DNA from 4 places in the Desulfitobacterium sp. LBE genome. Region 2 is predicted to be linked to each of the others. Evidence: riboswitches for the same ligand, from Rfam matches in the RefSeq annotation. Region 2 holds a riboswitch; each other region holds the start of a gene.
What was found. Region 2 has a riboswitch for molybdenum cofactor ahead of DESLBE_RS08375 (fibronectin type III domain-containing protein). Riboswitches for the same ligand answer to the same signal wherever they lie in the genome.
Positions count from the first base shown of each region.

Region 1: linked by a shared signal. The riboswitch ahead of DESLBE_RS02925 (molybdopterin-binding protein) and the one ahead of DESLBE_RS08375 (fibronectin type III domain-containing protein) in region 2 are both predicted to bind molybdenum cofactor.
Region 3: linked by a shared signal. The riboswitch ahead of DESLBE_RS21600 ((Fe-S)-binding protein) and the one ahead of DESLBE_RS08375 (fibronectin type III domain-containing protein) in region 2 are both predicted to bind molybdenum cofactor.
Region 4: linked by a shared signal. The riboswitch ahead of DESLBE_RS07705 (Crp/Fnr family transcriptional regulator) and the one ahead of DESLBE_RS08375 (fibronectin type III domain-containing protein) in region 2 are both predicted to bind molybdenum cofactor.

Region 1 is NZ_VLKD01000001.1:614,696-618,792, forward strand. It holds gene DESLBE_RS02910 (DMT family transporter) at 1-436, shown strand, start outside; gene DESLBE_RS02915 (4Fe-4S dicluster domain-containing protein) at 581-1,177, shown strand; gene DESLBE_RS02920 (Crp/Fnr family transcriptional regulator) at 1,182-1,886, opposite strand; molybdenum cofactor riboswitch at 2,023-2,175, shown strand; gene DESLBE_RS02925 (molybdopterin-binding protein) at 2,168-3,190, shown strand; gene DESLBE_RS02930 (VWA domain-containing protein) at 3,432-4,097, opposite strand, start outside.
Region 2 is NZ_VLKD01000001.1:1,760,403-1,764,499, forward strand. It holds gene DESLBE_RS08370 (cell wall-binding repeat-containing protein) at 1-980, opposite strand, end outside; gene DESLBE_RS08375 (fibronectin type III domain-containing protein) at 1,131-2,414, opposite strand; molybdenum cofactor riboswitch at 2,530-2,659, opposite strand; gene DESLBE_RS08380 (helix-turn-helix domain-containing protein) at 3,032-4,097, shown strand, end outside.
Region 3 is NZ_VLKD01000001.1:4,590,327-4,594,423, forward strand. It holds gene DESLBE_RS21590 (class I SAM-dependent methyltransferase) at 1-410, shown strand, start outside; gene DESLBE_RS21595 (nucleoside-triphosphatase) at 411-929, shown strand; molybdenum cofactor riboswitch at 1,008-1,140, shown strand; gene DESLBE_RS21600 ((Fe-S)-binding protein) at 1,221-1,670, shown strand; gene DESLBE_RS21605 (DUF2325 domain-containing protein) at 1,672-1,977, shown strand; gene glyQ (glycine--tRNA ligase subunit alpha) at 2,373-3,263, shown strand; gene glyS (glycine--tRNA ligase subunit beta) at 3,265-4,097, shown strand, end outside.
Region 4 is NZ_VLKD01000001.1:1,615,762-1,619,858, forward strand. It holds gene DESLBE_RS07695 (MFS transporter) at 1-966, opposite strand, end outside; gene DESLBE_RS07700 (zinc ribbon domain-containing protein) at 995-1,222, opposite strand; molybdenum cofactor riboswitch at 1,922-2,061, shown strand; gene DESLBE_RS07705 (Crp/Fnr family transcriptional regulator) at 2,312-3,040, shown strand; gene DESLBE_RS07710 (GyrI-like domain-containing protein) at 3,348-3,989, opposite strand; gene DESLBE_RS07715 (MerR family transcriptional regulator) at 3,991-4,097, opposite strand, start outside.

The DNA.
Region 1 (4,097 bases), 1.1 Mb from region 2:
CGTGGTATGGGCCGCCTATTCTGTGCTGACCAAGAAAATAAGCGGGTTTCACTACAACACCATTCAGGCAACACGGAGAATTTTCTTCTATGGGTTGGTGTTTATGATACCCGCTTTATGCATATTGGGGTTCAATCCGGACATAACTGAATTAACACGACCAAATAACCTATTCAATATTCTGTTTTTAGGGTTGGGGGCATCGGCGCTTTGCTTTGTGACCTGGAACTCGGCGGTGAAACTATTGGGCGCAGTCAAAACCAGCGTCTATATTTATCTGGTTCCCGTCATAACCGTTATTACTGCCGTAATTGTGCTGCGTGAGGAAATTACCGGAGTTTCAGTATTGGGAATTGTACTGACATTAACAGGGTTATTGATTTCGGAGAGGAAAGGCAGGCATATCCCTCAGCAGACAGAAGCGAGTAAAGCTTAGCAACCCCAAATGACATTTTAAGCATAGTCAAATGGCTATGCTTTTTATTTGCCGCTGTGAACTTGAGAAGTGTGACCCAAAACACAACACCAGAGTCTGAGGATGGTACAATAAGTTCAAATGATGAGCAATGGAGGAGGCATAATGATCGATCATCCTGGCTTTGTCCTGGAGCACTGCCGGAGAAACTGCGGTAAATCTGCTCAGGACTGGTCTTTATTACACCAACAGTTAGAGCAGATGCTCAAGAATCTGGATTTATTATCCCATTTGAAGCAAAAGTTTCCGGTGATTCATTATCATCATTTACCGAAGATCAGCATAGCCGGTTGTCCTAACGCTTGTTCCCAGCCCCAAATCAAAGATATCGGTCTGACTGGTTTTCTTATGCCTAAGCTCACGGAGGCAAGGTGTACGGGCTGCCAGGCCTGCTGCCGTTCTTGTCAGGAAGGTGCCTTATCCTGGCAGGGAGAGCTGGAATTTGAGCCGACGAAGTGCATTGGCTGCGGGGATTGTGTCCGTTCCTGCCCCACAGGCAAAATCCTCCCTGGGGAATCGGGATGGACTCTTCATCTCGGCGGACGCCTGGGAAGGCATCCCCAATTGGCGCGATTGTCCAGGGAAAAGCTCCAGACTTCTGAACTTCCCCGGATCATTGGCCGCATCCTTGAAGACTATATAGACAATGGCCTGCCTCAGGAAAGGCTTACTCATTTTCTGGACCGCCGACCGCATCTGTAAGGTTTTACAAAGAGTTTTGGCGTTCGTGAATCCAGCTCCTCAGTTGCTCTAAATCGCTGATGGTGATTTGTTTTTTCTCCATTTTAAGTATTCCTAAATCCCGCAATTCGCTTAAGATGCGGCTCACGGATTCCCGCGCTAAGCTGCACATTCCCGCCAGCTCGGTAGCGGTCAGAGGAACAGTGATCAGAATTCCCTCAGGGGTCTCCTGGCCGTGGACATGAGCCAGGGCAAAGAGTTTGGCCCCCAGCCGGGAACGAGCATCCCCCAGAGCGATGTTTTTGATTTGCCGGTAGGCTCTGCGGAGATCCAAAGCCATGTTTTGATAAAAAGGCAGAAGGGTGGAAGGATTTTCCTTAAAATATTGGACCAGTGCTTTGCGATCCAAAACGAAAACATCGGAGGCTTCAGCAGTGAGGGCTGCATAAGGATAAGTTTTACTATCTAAAACAACTTCCGGAAAAAATGCGGGCGGCTGCAGAATCCGGAAAATTTTTTCGGTAAATTCACTCATAAGCAGGATTTGAATGCGGCCTTTGAGCAAAAAATAAACTGAGTTGCTTTCTTCTCCGAAAAAGAAAAGGAATTGCTTTGCTGCATAATGGCGAACCCGTCCATGAGCAGAACAAAACTCCCAAAATGAATCGGGCAGTTCCTGCCAGTTAGGATTGCTTTTAAATAGTTCAAACCCGGTGATATTACTAGCCATACTTCTCTTCCTCTCATAAACTATCATAGAAGTTTATTATGAAGAAAATTCTCTATTCCTTGGCAGAAACCCTTTAAAAGTAGAAAAAACTATTTTCTTGAGCAGTGAGACATTCCCTGATTGCTGCTTATGGTTTATAATAGGGAATGGCCGAGCCATATTTCCTACTGACTGAAGCAAGTCTGACGCTATCTACGGAATTTTGGCCGTTTCAGAAATATCTGAAACCAGGGTATGCTTAGAAATGAACATGCCTTCCGTAAAGAAAAGGAGGAACCCCTATGCAGAAGGTTAAAGTACAGGATGCGATTGGATCGGTGCTTATGCACGATCTGACACAAATTATTCCAGGAAAAACAAAAGACGCCCGCTTTAGAAAGGGTCATGTGATCAAAGAAGAGGATATTCCCACCCTGCTTAGTATGGGAAAAGAGCATATTTTTGTCTGGGATCAGACTCCGGGTCTTATTCACGAAGATGAAGCGGCGGAGCGCCTGGCCAAGGCTGTGGCCGGTCCGGGGCTTTCTTTCAGTGAAACGAAAGAGGGAAAGGTCAATCTGATTGCTGAAGAGGATGGTTTAATCTATGCTTCGGAAGAAGGGATCTACGCCCTTAATTCTTTGGAATATATTATTCTTGCCACCCTTCATAATCACCGCCCGGTGAAGAAAGGGCAGAAGATAGCCGGGACCAGAGTAGTTCCTTTGATGATTGATGAAAATGTCGTGATCGAAGCGGAAGGAATCGCCCGCCGCTTCGAGGAACCCATTCTGCAAATCCGCCCCCTGCAATCCAAAAAGGTTGGGGTGGTGACCACGGGAAGTGAAGTATACCATGGCCGTATCCAGGATAAATTCGGACCGGTTCTGCAAAGAAAAGTGGCTGAATGGGGTTCTGTCCTGCTGGGGCAAACCTTCGCCGACGATGATGTGGAGATGATTCAGGAACGCATCCGCGAGCATATCGAACAAGGCGCGGAAATGGTCCTGGTCACCGGCGGCATGTCCGTGGATCCCGATGATTTAACCCCTACAGCCATCAAAGGTCTGGGGGGAGAGTTGATCACTTATGGCACTCCTGTTCTTCCCGGAGCCATGCTGTTGCTGGCTTACCTGGATGATATCCCGATTCTGGGATTGCCCGGATGTGTCATGTACTCAAGAAAAACGGTCTTTGACCTGGTGGCCACCCGCATTCTGGCCGGTGAGCGGCTTACCCGCCTGGAAATTGCCAAATACGGTCATGGCGGCTTGTGCCTGGAGTGTCCGGAATGTACCTATCCTCACTGTCCCTTCGGCAAATAAGCGTTAAAGAAAACCCGGCTTCGCCGTGCCTTAAACGCATACTTACGAAGGAGGCGAAGTCGCTGGTTGCCCTTATACTTTCTGATAGTGCAAGGTAAGGGAGCCTCGCCCAACGGCTTTAGGTAATTTAAAGCAGTTGGCGAGGCTCCCTTTTTTTACAACCATTGCTCAGCCAAATTACCAACCTGTTGGCAATTTGGCTGAGCAATGGACCGTTGATAAAAGAGCTGGCGCCGCTTCTTCAGGAGAAGACTTTTTTAGAGATCTGCCATAGATCACTGAGGTTCCGGCAGGGAAAAACCCGGGTGCAATAGTTTCTGTACTCGTTCATAAGATTGTCCGGCAAAGTCCAATCCTTTTCAGCCAAGGGGTTCAGCCAGAAGACATGCTTAATCTTCCCTTGGATCTCCTGCAGATAGTCTGCTTGGGCCGGGCGGAAATTGTTGCGGCCATCTCCCATAATCAACAGGGTTCCCCGGGTGGAAAGTGAAGGCAGGACATCCCGGGCAAAGTCTTTAAATACCTTGCCATAATCGGTAAAGCCGGAAGAATGCTTACGGCCCCAGGAACGGATCTCGGCCATGGAGTCGCCGCTTGCCAGCCATTCTTCATGGGTGATATCCCAGATGCCATCGATGAAAAGGTAAAGCCGCACTTTACGAAAGCGGGATTTCATACGTTGGCATAAGTAGAGAAGGAATTGCGAAAAAGGAGCCACAGAGTTGGATACATCACATAAGACGATGAGCTCGGGATGCTTTAAGGCGGGAGTTTCATACTCGAAGCGAAAGACGGCTCCATTACCCCGCACCATTTCTTGGAGCAAAGAGGAGATGCGCAGCCTGCCCCGGGAAGCTTTCTTTTTCCGCAAGCCCCGATGAACGGCCAATTGGTTACCCATCTGCCG
Region 2 (4,097 bases):
TTTCCGGCAATGGTGGTAATAATCCCTTGCGGATCGACCTTGCGTATCCGCCTATTCCCACTATCACTGATATACATATTCCCTGCGCCATCAAAAGCAAGAGCGTTTGGTGTCTTAAGCTGTGCCGCAGTTGCCGGACCGCCGTCACCTGAATAGCCTGTTGAAGTTCCCGCCACCGTATAGAGCTTATTGGCTTCCATTGCAGTGGCAATTCCATACAAAGCCTCTTCCGCCCCATAATCTCTTGCCGGAATTATCCCAATTCTAGCACCATTGATAATATAGAGATTGCCCGCGTTGTCCATGGCAATATCTTTGGGTTGTATACTTACCGCATTGAGGTCGGCACCATCATCCCAATTAGATGATGTGGATGACCCGGTCCCGGCAAGGGTATAGATATTCCCCGCCACCAGATCCGCACCATGTTCTATTCCCCATAATGGACCATGCTGAGCCGGTATGATGCGCACGCTGTTTTTATCCGCAAGGTATAAATTGCCCGCCGGGTCAAACATGGTTTTGACAGTCCCATTTATGGTAGCGGCGCCCGCCGGTCCACCGTCACCGCTGGAAGAAGCCGTTCCATTTCCCACCACAGTATGAATATAGTTTTTCTTAACATCGATACCGTACAAGGTACCGTCCTGAGCCGGAATCACCCTGATCCGGTTGTCAGTTGGAATATACAGATTCCCGGCATCATCAAAATTGAGGCCGCCATTGGGGATTCTAATTGTGGCATCTTTGGCAGGGCCATTATCCCCTAATTCCCCTGTCGCTTTTTTGGTCCCCGCTACAGTAGCGATTTCTCCCACGCCAATTCCAGGGAAACTCAATAAAGGAGCCGGCTGCGCAGCTGCCGCATACACCCTTGCCGAAGGAAATGTGCCCCAAAGGCTGAATACCATAATCAATAAAGTAAACCAGGCAACAGCTTTCCGCTTATAGACTTTTGCTGGAGACCACTTTGAATTCATCTCTTTTATCCCCTTATTTCTAAATATCAATCATCATCCACTTTGTTTATAGCTACTCTGGCCTGTCCTAATCTGCTTAAAAGGAAAGTTTCCCCGAAGTTAACCGAGGAAACTTTCCAGTTTTTTGGCCACCTTACGGAGAGAAATTAGTTATTTGGCCGCTCCTGATCCGGCCCAGGAGAATCCTACTGAACCCGCAGCATTGACCGGCACAACACGCACATAATAGGTTCTGTTGGAAACAAGGCCGGTTAAAGTTGTCGAATCACCGATAACACCGCTATCTGCTAAGCTGTACACTGCCGTCAGCGGGTCAGCATAAACTGTTGAATCGGCAATATACACATCAAAAGTATCGGTATACGGAGTAATGTTGCTATAATCCCAGGCAACATCCAGTTCCCCAGAAGATGTACCTGCCACAGCTGTCGGGATATTATCCAGCCACCCTGGCAGATCATCGCTCACTGTAGTAAAAGAAAGCGATCCTGGGGTACTGAAGGTATTGCTGCTCACATCGGTAAAGCTGGGCAACGTCAGGCTGTAGCTGTGGCTGGCATCATCGGCCCGGTTATAGACAGGATTGGTGTTGCCGTTCACCGTCTCAGGAAAGAAAAACGTAGTTTGGGCTGCATTGGCATGAGGGGTATAACATTCCGCATTGGCGGTTGCCGACCCGTTAATCGTTGGATCCTGGACCACGGCAGGACTGCCCATAAGATCCGTCCGGACATAGTTGCTGCTCAGGTCAGACAGGAATGTTGAAAGAGACGAAGAGTCGATGGGCCTGTCAAAAACAACCCCCAGATTGGACTCGTAGCTCCAGTCCGTCCCGGCAGCCGGACCGCCGAAGAAGGTCACGACGGGAGCCACATTGCTGTAACCTCCAAGTGAGTCAGGTGTTCTGAAAGTGAAGGTAAAGTCCGCCCTGTCGGTATAGTTGCCCAGGGTTTTTCCGGGGCCGCTTCCTGAGCCGCCACCGCCGGCACCTTGGGCATCAGCCAAAGTGGCGGCATTGATGACCACATCATACAAGGTATCGTCTGCCAAAGCGGAAGCGAAGCTCAGGGTAACCGTGCTGCCATTGGTCAGGCCCGAATCGGTCACACCGCTTACATTACTGCCCACCTGTAAATTGGTGTAAGTGAAAGAAGCCGGCGTATAAGGAGAGTTGTGCAACTTAACCTGAAACTGTCCCCCTGTCACCTGGCTGGATGCTAAGGATTTATTGAAATAGAGATTCAAGGTTGCCGTACCGCCGGTTTTAGTATATTCATACCCATTAAAATCCAGGGACTTATTGCCCGTACCGGAGCCTGTGCCGTTGTAATTCAGCGCGAAGGCTGAGGGAACAAAGGAAGCGATCATCAAAACCGCCACCATGAGGACGGAAAAAATCTGCGTTCTTTTACGGCTTAAGAATTCTTTCATCATAATTTACCCTCCTTTAAAATCAGAGCAGGAGCACTCCACCGGGTCCTACTGATAGGCTTATCCCCGTCATTATCAAACACCAATCTTACTCTTCTTCCTGCTTCACCTTGATTGCAAAGCACTTTTCTTCCCTCCTTTTCAAACGTGAAGGCCTATCCGTTTCCAGACACACCCTGAGGACTTTCGTCCTGGCCGGCAACCGTAGAATTCCCTTAGGTCTCACCAGCTTGGAGATATATTATATTGGTGCCTGAACCTTATGTATTAGGCATATATTATATATGCCTTTAGTCAAAATCATTATAACACAATATAACCAAATTGAAAGTACTTTTTATTAGCTTTCAAAATGGTTTATATTAGTTTATATAGATTCTTATCCCCTCTCTTTTCCTAAAACAATAGAAAAGGAGTTTTCTACTTGTCATGTTGGCATAAATACAATATGACTTTAGGCATTATTTGCTATAGCACCAGCTTTCAAAACAGCTGTTGTGCACTATTTCTATTACAAGTTCTGGTTCATTTTGATGGGAGCGATATTTCTTTTCAGGAGCTCAAGCCTTGATGATTGCTGCAATTCATGGCATAATATCCCATAGGAGGTGAGCCACCAAGTGGATTTTGGCAGTCACTTAAGACAACTGAGAGAGAATCATATGCTTTCAACCTCCAGGTTATCTAAGCTATCCGGTTTAAGCCAATCCTTTATCTTCAGGATCGAGTCTGGAGAAAAACAACCGACCCTGGAAACCCTGCGCAAGTTGGCCCAGGGGTTGGGCATCAGCCTGGGAGAGCTGCTCGGCGAGGAACTGCTGAGCGAGCCTCAATCACCGAAAATCAGCCGGATTATCGGTAATATACGGAAACTTCCCGTTGAGCAGGTGGACGCCCTTGATTTATTTTTGGCATCCCTTTCTTCCAGTTATGCCGTAGGGGAAAACCCGCTGACAGTACAGGCCATTAATCTCAAAAATTCTGCCGGGGATGGCTTTGAAATGGAGGTAGTCTTTTCTTCCAATGTCTCGGCTATTATGGAGCATAGAATCCCTGACGGCACAAACCGAAATATGGCAGGATTCCATCTCTATGACGGTGAGATGAAGGAGATTCCGATTGAAATTATTTCGGGAAGCAAGAAAATGCTGGGGCAAAGGGCGGAAAGAATCTTCGTGATCAAACCCAAAATCCGGCTTACGGACGGAAGATTTTATAAGCTAACCATATCTAAGCTGCTGCAGGCTAATAATTATAAGTACTTGAAAGAAAACCACACCATATTGTTTACGACACGGGAGATTGTCGATATCACTCCATATAATAAGAAGCTATGCAGCCCTTATCTTTCCTTGGCCCTGGAGAAAAGCAATATCAATTCCGGTGACGAAAATATCCCGGTTAATACCGAAATCAGACTGACTTTTTCCAATAATGTGATTACGAAAGCAGTGCGCGATAATAACCTGCATTGTTTTTCTTTGCGCAGCAGCAAAAACCAGCCTATAGAGATCGATGTCATCATGGCGGACCCTGATGATAATTCTGATAAGAAAAAGGAGATTGTGATCCGTCCCCAACAACACCTACTGGCAAATACTCTTTATATCCTGACCATTTCCGAAAACCTGCAGGGGGGCAATCAGAAGCTGCTGGGAAGGGATAAAGCGATTATCTTCACTACCG
Region 3 (4,097 bases), 2.8 Mb from region 2:
AGGCGGGGTGGGATGTTATCTTGATCAGCTTCTTCGGCAGCCGTGAGTTGGAACAATTTTTGCCCCGCTGTAAAAAACTCATCGCTGTGGTGGGCAGAAAGAGCCAGACAGAGCTCTATCCGGAAAAGTATCGGAAATTCCAGAAAAACACCTCTGAAGAGGTAGAGGGAAATTTGAACAGCAAGGGAATAGCTTATTCCCTAACCGAAACGGCTTTTGAATTTGGCCAGCCCTTTCGGTCGGAGGAAGATGCCCGGGCTTTTATCAGGACCCAATCCCATGATATCAACCCCGGAGATTTGGCAGGTTTTCTATCGGAACGTCTTGTGGAAACAGGCAAAGCAGATTTTCCCCTCTATCTGCCGCGCCAAAAGGCTGTAGGAATATTTGAAATCGAAGGGAGGCTGTAAATGCACATCTTTTTGACCGGGGAGATCCAAGTGGGCAAAAGTACCATCGTCGATAAAGCACTGGCTCTTTGCCAGGTAACCTACGCAGGATTCAGAACCTACTTTGGCCCGGACAGAGGTTCTCCCAACCGGCGGCTTTATCTGGCTGCAGCCTCGGGAGAGAAGGTCTATCAGGAAGAAAACAGTGTGGTTCATTTTTGTGAAAATAGTCCCCCCCAAGTCTTTACAGAGCGGTTTGATGGGTATGGGGCAGAACTCGTTCGCTGTGGCGGAAACCAGGCTCAACTTATCGTGATGGATGAATGCGGCAGCCTGGAACGGGAGGCTCTTGTCTTTCAGCAGGAGATCTTAGCAGCCATAGAAGGTCCGGTTCCGATTCTTGGCGTGATCAAGCAGGCCAGCAACGGCTGGACGGATCGGATAAGATGTCATCCCAAGGTAAAGCTGGTTTCCGTGTGCCGGGAAAACCGGGATGCGCTCCCTCACATCATCGCCTTGTATTTGCAGCAGTGTTTATAATGATTAAAATCAATCTGATCAAAACCTATTGAAACATAACTAAACCCAATATATAATAAGAATAGTGATTGAGAAAAACTTCATAATGATCTCCGAGCCGGAGCAACCTAAAGAGTCATCCATGGTTGGTCGGCCAGGGCTGTACGCCCTCGGGGTATATCCAGAAATGGCTATGCCTTCACGTTTGAAAAGGAGGTGGATTCCCAATATGTTGGGTTTAATAGAGGTTCCACTTTCGTTAAAGTGGAACCTTTTAACGTTTAAAGATCGGTTGGACTGGAGCCCGCCAACATGGAGAAAGAAGGTTGGTCAACAATGGGATTGAATTGTATGAAAATGATGGGGATACCGACTTTTGCGGAAAGACCCGATGCCGAATATTTGTTTTTTCCCGGATGTAATCCCTTTGCTGACAGGTCAAAAGGGGAATGGAATATGGTCTGTATGCAGTTGCTTAGGGATAGAAAAATTGATTTTGCCGTTCTGGGTAAAGATCAGTGGTGTTGTGGGGATAAAGCCTGCCAATTGGGCTATGGAGAGCTTTCGGGTTTAATAAGCCAAAGAAATATCACTGCTTGGCAGGAGTTGAAAATAAAGAAGATCGTAACAAGTTGTCCCCGCTGTTTTTATAACTTCCAGCATAAATATCGCCGGTATGGCGGAAACTTCGAAGTTATCCTGCTTTCTAGGCCTTGTGATGAGAAACTGAGTATCCAGACTTTACAGGAAGGGGTTTGGTAAAATGAAGTTAGCGATTATAGGCGGATATAATTTTGAGCGGCACAGCAAATCCATGGGCAAGCTGAAAAATATCGAACTGCGCTTCCACGACGGCGTGCCAAAAAAAAACAACAAAAAGGTATTGGAAAACCTCATCAAGGACACAGATTGTGTGATTATCGTGCAAATGGTCTGTTCCCATTCCAGCATGTGGGATGCCAAAGATGTGGCCAGAAAATATAATAAGAAGATCTACTACTCCCAGGCGAAGGGACTTGCTTCAGTTTTGAGTATGATTGAAAAAGAGCATGGGATTAGGACGGCTTAGTTTGACAAAAGAATCAAATCATACTATAATTATTTCCAAATTGAATCTTATGGTGTGATGATGAGAGGAAGATTCGGGTATCCCTTAAGAGAGTTTGGCAGGGTGGAAACCAGACGGGTAAGCGGATCAGGGCACTTGGAGCACGTTTTAAAGAAGGAGGATTTCCTTGAGAGCTGCCTTTTCAGGAGTTTGGGAACCAGGCGGCTTATATGGAGATCAAGCAGGGTGGAACCGCGGGAAGGATACTCTCGTCCCTGTAGCGAAAGCTACGGGACGGGAGTTTTTTGCATTACAGGAAGCACAAAGACAACCAGGCAGCCGCCTTTGCCAGCCAAGTTTTCTTTAATGTCCCGGTAGCTCAAGAGATTAGGTAGTAAAAAATAGGGAGGTTAACCATGAAATTTCAGGACATGATCCTTTCCCTGAATCAATTTTGGGGAGAACAAGGGTGCATCATTGCTCAGCCTTATGATATGGAAAAAGGCGCCGGAACCTTTAATCCCAACACCTTCTTGCGTGCCCTGGGGCCTGAACCGTGGAAAGTGGCTTATATTGAGCCTTCCCGCCGTCCTACGGATGGACGCTATGGAGAAAACCCCAATCGTTTACAGCATTATTTTCAATACCAGGTTATTATTAAGCCTTCGCCGGATAATATTCAGGAGCTCTATCTGCAAAGCCTGGAACGTTTGGGAGTTAACCCCAAAGAACATGATATTCGCTTTGTGGAAGACAACTGGGAGTCGCCGACCCTGGGGGCCTGGGGGTTAGGTTGGGAAGTTTGGCTGGATGGCATGGAAGTCACTCAGTTCACCTACTTCCAACAATGCGGGGGGATTGACTGCAAACCGGTCTGTGCCGAGATCACCTACGGTCTCGAGCGTTTGGCCATGTATATTCAAAATAAAGAGAGTGTCTATGATATTGAGTATGTAGGAGATATCACTTACGGCGATATCTACCTCCAAAACGAGATTGATTATTCTCATTACAATTTTGAAGCCGCCGATGTGGAAGCCCTGCAAACCTGGTTTGAAATGTATGAGAAGGAAGCCATTCGAATCGTGGAGAAAGGATTGGTCCTTCCTGCTTATGATTATGTCCTGAAATGCTCCCATACCTTCAACCTTCTCGATGCCCGCGGAGCCATCAGTGTGACTGAGCGGACGGGCTATATCGCCCGGGTCCGCAATTTGGCCCGTCTCTGTGCTCAGGCCTATGTGGAGCAGCGGGAACGCTTAGGCTACCCCTTACTCAAAGAACAGTCCGGAAAGGAGGCCGAATAAGATGGCTAAGGATTTTCTCTTAGAGATCGGCACAGAAGAGATCCCGGCGAAATTTGCCCCGGGAGTGCTGAACCAACTTCGTGAGCAAGCCCAGAAATACTGCCAGGAGCTGCGTCTGGATTATCAAGACCTGAAAGTTTACACTACACCCCGGCGTTTTGCCGTGCTTATTCAAGGCCTGGCCGAAAAACAAACGGATTTTACAGCAGAGGTCAAAGGGCCTGCCGTCAAAGCGGCCTATGATGCGGAGGGAAACCCTACTAAGGCTGCTCAAGGCTTTGCCCGGGGGCAAGGGGTGGAGCCCAAGGATCTTTTCGTTCAGGAATTAAACGGTGTGTCCTATGTCTATGCCCGGAAATTTGAGCTGGGCCAGCCTACCTTGCAATTATTGCCCAAGCTTTGCACCGATTTGATCACCGGACTGCATTTTCCCAAGCCGATGCGCTGGGCCGACCTGGAGTTCCGCTTTGCCCGCCCCATTCGCTGGATCGTTGCCTTATTCGGCAGTGAGGTCATCCCCTTTGAGTTTGTGGGGCTGGCATCGGGAAAAGCCTCCCGGGGGCATCGTACCTTAGGCGGACCTGTAACTTTGGATAGCCCGGCGGACTATGAAAAACAAATGCTCCAGGCCTTTGTCATGGTGGACCCGGAGCAGCGCCGGCAATCCGTCTGGGAGCAAATCCATGCCCTCGCCGCTAAAGTGGGGGGAGATGTGGAGAAGGATGACGATCTTCTGGATGAAGTAACCCATATCATCGAATACCCTACCGCTCTGCTCGGCGAAGTGGCTCCGAATTATATGCATCTGCCGGAACCGGTGATCACCACTCCCAT
Region 4 (4,097 bases), 140 kb from region 2:
ACCCCAGACCGCTTCCTTCCCCATGACATAGATAACATAGGTGGGAATAAAGAAAAATACAGCCATATTAGAAAAATTGGTGAACAAATTGATCAGGGTAAGGCATAGTGTGTTGCGGTCTTTCAGGACCCGTGCCGGCAGGATAGCATCGTCCCCTTTCGTTTTGACCATCGCGATCAGGATGATGAGGCCGATGATGGCCAGGACGATCATGATATTATTGCCCAGGCTGCCGAAGGGCATCTCAATAGCGGAAGGTCTGCTGGACTTCGGTCCCAGTGAGAGCGATAAAATAATGCCGCCGAGAAAGAGAACGAAACCGAAGGCGCCGACCAGGTCAACCTTTTTCATAGAGGGTACGGCCAAAGGCGCCGCTTCCTCCTTGGTGACGTTAACCCCGAAGAAAATAAGGACGGCGGCCAGGGTCAGTATCGGCCAAACCACATGGCAGGCGGCGCGCCAACTGAGGGTCTGGATCAGAATACCGGTCAGCGTCGGACCGATGAGCATGGACACGCTCATCATCGTGCCCGTCAAGCCGAGATATAAGCCCGCTTTCTCCGTCTCGTACATGTCACGGATCAGCGAGAAACCGAGAACATAGATGCCGGCGCTGACCAGACCCCAGAAGATACTGACAATAACGATGAATTCCATGTTCGGCGCTATAGCGCGACCGAATGACACCAAGGCGCCGACAAAGACGCCGAAGGCAACCAGGATACGCTTGATGGCCGGATTCTTGGCGCCATAGTAACCAAAGAGCGGCATGGCTGCAATGCTGATCAGACCGCTGATGGTCGAGGCGAGCGGATAGAGCGTTTCACCGCCGATGTCCTTTGCCGCTGCCGGCAAGATCACAGAGAGGCCGGCGGAGACAAAAATCTGGCCCAGGAGAGCGATATAAATACCGGCTAAAGTCATGATTTTTTTCGAGTTGGGCGCCGCTTGAAAAGGATTGATCATTTTTATCCCCCTTTTCAGGTAAGTTGGATCACTCGTCCGGGTTCATGTAGGCCGCGGCTTCCTCCGCAGTCAGGCCGCAATTTTTGCAGGCCGTTTCCGTCACCGGGGTCTGAGTGCCGCAGCGCGGACAGATAAAGGTCTCGATCTCAGCCGCGAGCGGGGTGCCGCACTTGCGGCATTTTGGGGCATTCGGCGGATTCAGTGTGCCGCAGGCGCATCGCGTCGGTTTGGAAACATTAGGGGGGCGAAAACACATAAGCAAATACACCTCTTTTCATGAATCGCAGATTCTTCATTGTTGTTGGCTTTTGGCGATTCACCCTTTCGGTCATTTGCCGGGGGCACTGCCAAATCCCATGAATAGCATTACTTGTGATAACCTTAACATGCCAGCATATGAAGGGGTTTCAATTCTTGAACAACCATCGTGTCCCAGACCAAAGCCGGTGCTTTTTTGCATTCATCCCGAGATCTCTTCCTTCAAGATCCAGTTTCAAAATCCGGATGTCAGATGATCAGGACTTTTTATCTTCCCCATCCCTCCCTTCTTAAGAAACCACCTTATGAAAGACCGACCTGTCTTAACTAAAATATTAGCAAGCTTTCTCCATCAATTCAGTTGTAGTTCGTACAATTGCCAATATTTCCAAAAGGTAATGAGATTGCATTTTGCCACGATTCCGGGACTGATACCGGCTTGCTTCCGATCATACCTATCCCTGATCATGAATAAGGGGGATACATAAAAATACAGGCTCCGGAGAGCCCGTTCAGGTTAATCTTTTAAGAAGATTGATTACCAATTGTTTTAATTCCAACAGAATTGATTTGTCAGCTGCTTTATAATTAATGATAGATCTCAATAAAAATCAAAGGAGAATGACGATTCTGAAAAATAATTTCTTGGACTGCCCGTGAGGTATGGTACAATAAAGATATTAAAAACAAATATCGCGTGTAAAAAAATCTCTGAAGTTAATAATCCTACCGGAATCACCGAAATCTACGGATTATTAACCTGGGTTTCAAACCCACAGGGCATAAAAGGAAACTTTTATACCTCCCGCATTGGAAAGGAGACTGACTGGCAAAGGTTGGCGAAAATGCTTAGCCTAATTATTGGTCTGTCTTCTTTTTTGATTGCTGAAAAGGGGGAGTTTTATATGCATAAACTTTTATATTGAACCGCAAAGCATAATTATTTCTCTTAAAACCAACGGATTGTCTTGCTCCAAGCATATCGGCTTTTATCATACAAATATACGTATCTGTCTTGCAGTTTAAATAAAATCAATCTGTCCAGCTAAGACTTTTGATGATTTTTAAACATGGAGGGAGAATATCAATGAATAATCAATGTTCGATTAATCATTCCTGTTTATTTTCGTCTTACTGTCAGAATCCAGGTTTACAGAATACGTATCCGCAAAAAACCGAAACCTTCAAAAAAGGCCAGATTATCTACGAAGAAGCAAAAGATCAGAATGCTTATATTATTATCAGCGGGATAGGGATAATGAATATGGGGATCATGTATGACGATACCCGTGTGGAAGAACAATTAAACCTGGCTCTTTTAGGGAAAGAGTATGCATTTGGCTCGATCGTTCCTTCGAAAAGCAGTTTTTTTGTCTCTTATCATGTTCAAACGCTCACAAAAATGAAAGTATGCAAAATTCCCTTTGCAGGGCTTAAACTTTATTTAAACAATGATAAATCACTGTTAGAAAAGATTATTTTGGCAAACGACCTGATTTCCAATGCCTTTATGCGGCAGCAGTGGATTATGAATACGAATAAGGTTTATGACCGGGTTCAGCGGGCCCTCATGGTTCTTAATACGGTTCAGGGAAAAAGTTGGAATAGGATCCCCTTGAATATCACCCATGAGGATCTGGCTGAAATTGTGAATGCCGACCGGCCATCCGTGACCCTTGGTCTGAAGAAATTGCAAAGCCAGGGCTTGATAGAACTCGGATACGGAAAGATATGGCTGAACAATGAATTGGATTTCTTCAGCACTTTTGATGTAAGTAAACATAACACCCTTTCCTACCTTCCTTTGGTCCAGTGAGCTAATCCCTCCATGACATAATTAAGCCACCGGCAACATTTTCTAATATTTTACTTATAAAGGGGGACGCCGCGAAAATTTCACAGCGTCCCCCTTGTGCTTTCCCTTGCAGATCCCTTAAAATCCCTTTTCGAGTTCCTTGCGCTCTATTTTTTAACCAGTCGGATACAATGAGAGAATAAGAATTCTTAATAGTATGCCATATTTCGAGGTGAACTAATGGAAGAAAGCCCGCCCCGGATACGCATTCGTATTTGGAACAGGCTTAGCAGCAAGAAGTTATTGTATTGAAGGAAGAGAACCTGCCTCAAGCTTTTGCCACAGGATGTCTCAGCACGGTTTTCAACTTTTCCGGGGAGGTTTTGCGGGGGTCGGACAGATAGATTTCATGATGCTTGCGTTCAGCACCGGTCATATCCACCAGTTCATTCTGCTCCATGAAAGCCTTCATTCTCTCAAGGGAGGCCGGCTCATCCGCAAAAGGCCCGAGATGCATCATCTGCACACATAAGCCTTCGCTGAATTTCTCAAACCTGACTTTGGCAACATCAAGCCCGGGTTTTTTTCGCTGGCATTCCGCCGCTGCCCACTGAAAAACCTCCTCAGTAACAAATTCCGGCTGCCGGATCATTGACGTCCAAAGCCAGGATTCACGATCCTGCAGATCAAAAGCTGAGCCCCGACACCACCATAGTCCCTCTAAAGGGGGAACCACATATTCGATATACCCGGCGGGCCGGCTGCCGCTCAATTTACTCATTTTAATGGTATAGGTGATGGCATAAAGCAGTTCCACAGCCTGCTGGTATTCTCCCCCTTCCGGATTGGGGTCCCCTTGACCGTCTACCATGATAAAATTCATGGGCGGCACCTCAATCAGCATAGGCTTGGATTTGGGCAGATAGAGATCTTTATAGGCTTTTTTGTAATCCAATTTTTCACCGGCCATTTTAAGCCTCCTCAATCGGAATGATGATTTCCGTCAGATAATTGTTTTCATTGCCCCTGAAAATCAGGCCCGGCCCTTTAAGGTAAACCTCCCGGGAGGGGGTCAGGC